Regions from separate parts of the Lysinibacillus louembei genome, predicted to be linked through region 1. Evidence: a T-box and tRNA genes for the amino acid it is inferred to sense, from the RefSeq annotation. Region 1 holds a T-box; the other holds one or more tRNA genes.
What was found. A T-box is a leader RNA that pairs with one kind of tRNA and senses whether it is charged. The one in region 1 lies ahead of R6U77_RS12980 (valine--tRNA ligase), so its partner is inferred to be a tRNA-Val.
Positions count from the first base shown of each region.

Region 1 (2,482 bases):
TGTCAGCTTGTTTGGCAAGTGACATGTGATTTTGCGGAAGATAAGGCAACGGTAGCTGTTGCTGAGCCAATTGCAGAGGTTGTTCAGCAAATCGAGGAGCCTCCTGTCGCAGTAGTTCAAGAAGAAGTGATATTACAAGTTGAAGAGCCTCTCACAGCAAAGATTCAGGAAGAGGTTGCTGTACAACCAGAGGAAGTAGCAATCCCTGTCTCTCATGAAGCAGCAGAGGTAGTCCACCATAAAGAATCTACTAGCCATCTTGTATCGGTACATCAGGAGCAAGTTGTAGCTGAAACGTCATTACAGGATGATTTTTTAGCTGATTTAACAGAAACATACAGTGTGTTAAATGTTCGCTCAACTAGAATAGAGTAAAATACTTATAAAGTTGCTAGGAAAATGGGGTGATTATTTTCCTAGCAACTTTTCTTAAATCCAATCAGTTAATAATAAATAAGCAAGTAATCCTAAAATTGCTAGCAAAATTAAATCGCCTGTTGTGGGGACAATAAACACACGCACGCCTTGAAAGATGACAATAGGCAAAATAATCGTGCGACAATAAAAGCGTGTTTTGCGTAGCCATGGTGGTAGCAAATAAGGATTATAATTTTTTCGACGCATAAAAAACCATCCTTCCACTTGAAATTCAACGTTAAATTATATACAATATGTTCAAGTTAAATAGTTGATGCAATGAGTAGGAAGAGTAAAATGTCCTCGTTTGGTTAGAGAGGGAGCGGTAGCTGAAAAGCTCCTACAATACGAACATTTGAATGTAGCCTAGGAGCAGTTTTTGTGAACGATAAGTAGCAAAAGCCGGTTAAACACCGTTATCTGAATTGAGAGCCAATCCTTTTTGAGGATTGGAATAAAGGTGGTACCGCGAACAAATTATATGCACTCCTTCGTCCTTTTTATAGGCGAGAGGAGTGTTTTTTTATTTTTAATCTTAGGAGGAAGACAACATGACAGAACAGCTAACGATGTCAACAAAGTATGAGCCAAATGCCATTGAAGCAGGACGCTATGAGTGGTGGCTTAAAGGGAAATTTTTTGAAGCACAGCCAGCTAGCGATAAAGAGCCTTATTCAATTGTAATTCCACCACCAAACGTAACAGGTAAATTGCATTTAGGGCACGCATGGGATACGACGTTGCAAGATATTTTGATTCGCATGAAGCGCATGCAAGGCTATGATGCTCTTTGGCTACCAGGAATGGATCATGCAGGAATTGCGACACAAGCAAAGGTAGAGCAAAAGCTACGTGAGCAAGGTGTGACACGCTATGACCTAGGACGCGAGAAATTCCTTGAAAAAACATGGGAATGGAAAGAGGAGTATGCAGGTCATATTCGCGATCAATGGGCGAAGCTAGGCTTAGCATTAGACTATTCACGTGAGCGCTTCACATTAGATGAAGGTCTATCTGATGCTGTAAAGGAAGTATTCGTTCAGTTATATGAAAAAGGCTTAATTTATCGCGGTGAGCGCATTATTAACTGGGACCCAGCGGCGAAAACAGCGTTATCAGATATTGAAGTAATTTATCAAGATGTACAAGGTGCATTTTATCATATGAAATACCCGTTAGCAGATGGCTCAGGATATGTGGAAGTTGCAACAACGCGCCCTGAAACGATGCTAGGAGACTCAGGTGTAGCGGTGCATCCAGATGATGAACGCTATCAGCATTTAATCGGTAAAACGGTTATTTTACCAATCGTAGGACGTGAAATTCCAATCGTAGCAGATGACTACGTAGATAAAGATTTTGGAACAGGTGTTGTAAAAATGACACCAGCGCATGACCCAAATGATTTTGAAGTAGGTAATCGCCATAATTTAGAGCGCATTTTAGTAATGAATGAAGACGGCACAATGAATGAGCTAGCTGGCAAGTATAAAGACATGGATCGTTTCGAATGTCGCAAGCAAATCGTAGCGGATTTACAGGAAGCAGGCGTACTATTCAAAATTGAAGAGCATATGCATTCTGTGGGTCACTCTGAGCGTTCAGGCGCTGTTGTAGAGCCATATTTATCAGCACAATGGTTTGTAAAAATGCAGCCGCTTGCCGATGCATCGCTTGAATTGCAAAAGGATGAAGCAGGCAAAGTCAACTTCGTACCAGCACGCTTTGAAAATACGTACGCACGCTGGATGGAAAATATTCGTGACTGGTGTATTTCTCGTCAATTATGGTGGGGTCACCAAATTCCAGCATGGTACCATAATGAGACAGGCGAAATTTACGTTGGCAAAGAAGCTCCAGCAGATAGCGAAAATTGGACACAGGATGAAGACGTTTTAGACACTTGGTTCTCATCTGCTTTATGGCCATTTTCAACAATGGGCTGGCCAGACGCTGAAAATGAAGAATTTAAACGCTATTACCCAACAAGCACATTAGTAACCGGCTATGATATCATTTTCTTCTGGGTTTCTCGCATGATTTTCCAAGGACTTGAATTTACAGG
Region 1 is NZ_CP137624.1:2,601,745-2,604,226, forward strand. Features, by position in the region: gene R6U77_RS12970 (hypothetical protein) at 1-375, shown strand, start outside; gene R6U77_RS12975 (hypothetical protein) at 430-624, opposite strand; T-box leader at 688-919, shown strand; gene R6U77_RS12980 (valine--tRNA ligase) at 969-2,482, shown strand, end outside.

Region 2 (2,482 bases), 1.4 Mb from region 1:
CAGATTCCGTAATACGCACGCAAGAATTTTTTTTATTTTCAATCATTTCTGTAAGCTTAGTTATGGCGATTAACCCTAAATTTTTTTCTGTTGCATGCCCTACTGTCGTCAATTGAATTTGTTCATATGCGGCTAGTTCCACATTATCGATACCGATAACACTTATATCTTCCGGCACACGAATATTTCGTTTTAGCAATTCATCAATGACATTTAATGCAATCGAGTCAGAAGCACCAATAATAGCCGTTGGTACAGTCGGTTGCTGTAATAAATAATCAATTCCTTGGCTAATACTTGTACGCGTTGTATTCGAATGATATATATATTCCTCTGGTATCGTTTCCCCTAACACACGTAGCGCCCCTTTAAAACGATTTGCGTATGTGCTAACAGTTAAATGACCGCCTACATAGGCAATATGTTTATGCCCTACCGTTTGTAATGTTTGTGCTGCGATATAGCCTGCCTGTTCATTATCGATTTCAACAAAGTTTTCATTCGATTGATGCTTACGATTAAATGTAATAAAAGGGATATCCAATCTCTTGAGTTTTTCAAAAAAAGGATCCTCATACAAAATACAAGATAAAATAATTCCGTCCACTTTTCGTTCTAAAATTTTCGAATAGGCATGCTCCAATTCCTCATCCTGAACAAATTGCACGTCTACTTTATACCCTTTACTGTTAGCATATTTGACAATAGCAGCCGTCGTATCCGAGAAAAAAGGATTATGTAATGGCCCAGATAATAAGGCAATTGTATTTGTTCGACTTGTTACAAGCAGTCTCGCCTGCTCATTTGGAATGTAATTTAATTGCTCAATAGCTTTCAACACTTTATTAACTGTTGATGCTTTTACTAGGTCTGGAGTATTCAAAACACGTGAAACCGTCGTCTGTGATACACCAGCCAATTTTGCAACATCTTTTGATGATACGATAGCTCATTCACCTCTACAAACTAAAATAACAAAAAAATCTATAATTAGTTTAACATATTTTTCAACAAATACTGCTGTGTTTATAAACACTGAAGAAGGATACTTTAATATCCTATTTCACAAAAAAGGAGTACCTAAAAGTTTTATCTTTTAGATACTCCTTACATAATGATGAGCCATGAAGGACTCGAACCTTCGACCCTCTGATTAAAAGTCAGATGCTCTACCGACTGAGCTAATGGCTCAAAAAAATAAAAAAATGGCTGGGGTACTAGGATTCGAACCTAGGCATGACGGAATCAAAATCCGTTGCCTTACCGCTTGGCTATACCCCAATCATTTTAAAAGATGGTGGAGGGGGACGGATTCGAACCGCCGAACCCTAAGGAGCGGATTTACAGTCCGCCGCGTTTAGCCACTTCGCTACCCCTCCGGCATAACACTTTAAATGGTGGAGGATGACGGGTTCGAACCGCCGACCCCCTGCTTGTAAGGCAGGTGCTCTCCCAGCTGAGCTAATCCTCCATAATTGAGTGCTATACAATATAAATTTAAAATGGTGACCCGTACGGGATTCGAACCCGTGTTACCGCCGTGAAAGGGCGGTGTCTTAACCACTTGACCAACGGGCCATTACCTCAAACAAGACAAGTATTATAATAGCATGTTTTTTTAATTTGTACAAGCCTTTTTTGAAAAAATAATTTTTTATTTAAATAATACTAATATAATGTTGTCATTTCCATTAATAAGCAAAAAAATGGCTCCGAAGGCAGGACTCGAACCTGCGACCAACCGGTTAACAGCCGGTTGCTCTACCACTGAGCTACTTCGGAACGTTACTATTTACTTATGCACTTCGTCATCTGCTACTAAGTACATTAATTATTATATCAAGCATTTTAATTATTACAAGCACTTTTTTAAAGAAACAAAACTTTATCTATTATCTCATTTAACGCTCTTCTTAAGTGTGGCTATTTAAATAAAATTTAATCAAAAGAGTGTTCTTATTATTACATATGAGAGCAGCTTAAAGGACATGATTCGCCCATTTTAACCAGCGGTGCATCCTGTTATGAAGCTATGCTCAACTACCATCAGCGTCCTCAACACAGCACAGCAGGGTGAAGAAAATTATTTTACCTTTAAAAAATAATCGCTAAGATCATTCTTCATAATTTACCATATAGAATGCTTGAACATTTAGTGTTTATGGCAAAGTCTATCGGCAAGTTTTTGTATTCTATCAGCAGCTTTATCTGTTCTATCAGTAACTTTGATACTTCTAGCGGCAAACTGCGAAGCTTCGTTCTACTCTCACAAGATTTTTCAACTATATTTTGTATTATAGGAGACTTTAAATGAGAGCTATCAAAAATAATTCGCCCATTTTGGGTAGAAATTCGCCCGATTATATATTGAACTCGCCCGTAAAACAACTTATTTCGCCCAATTTTATTAGCGGGGATTTTTATATGCACAACAAAATCACTGAATGCTCAGTAGTCTTGTTGTTGCGAAGTGATGTCCTAC
Region 2 is NZ_CP137624.1:1,225,797-1,228,278, reverse strand. Features, by position in the region: gene R6U77_RS06110 (LacI family DNA-binding transcriptional regulator) at 1-946, opposite strand, end outside; tRNA gene R6U77_RS06105 (tRNA-Lys) at 1,119-1,191, opposite strand; tRNA gene R6U77_RS06100 (tRNA-Gln) at 1,207-1,281, opposite strand; tRNA gene R6U77_RS06095 (tRNA-Tyr) at 1,296-1,379, opposite strand; tRNA gene R6U77_RS06090 (tRNA-Val) at 1,396-1,471, opposite strand; tRNA gene R6U77_RS06085 (tRNA-Glu) at 1,504-1,578, opposite strand; tRNA gene R6U77_RS06080 (tRNA-Asn) at 1,708-1,782, opposite strand.
Region 2: it encodes a tRNA-Val, which carries the amino acid that the T-box ahead of R6U77_RS12980 (valine--tRNA ligase) is inferred to sense. The anticodon was not compared.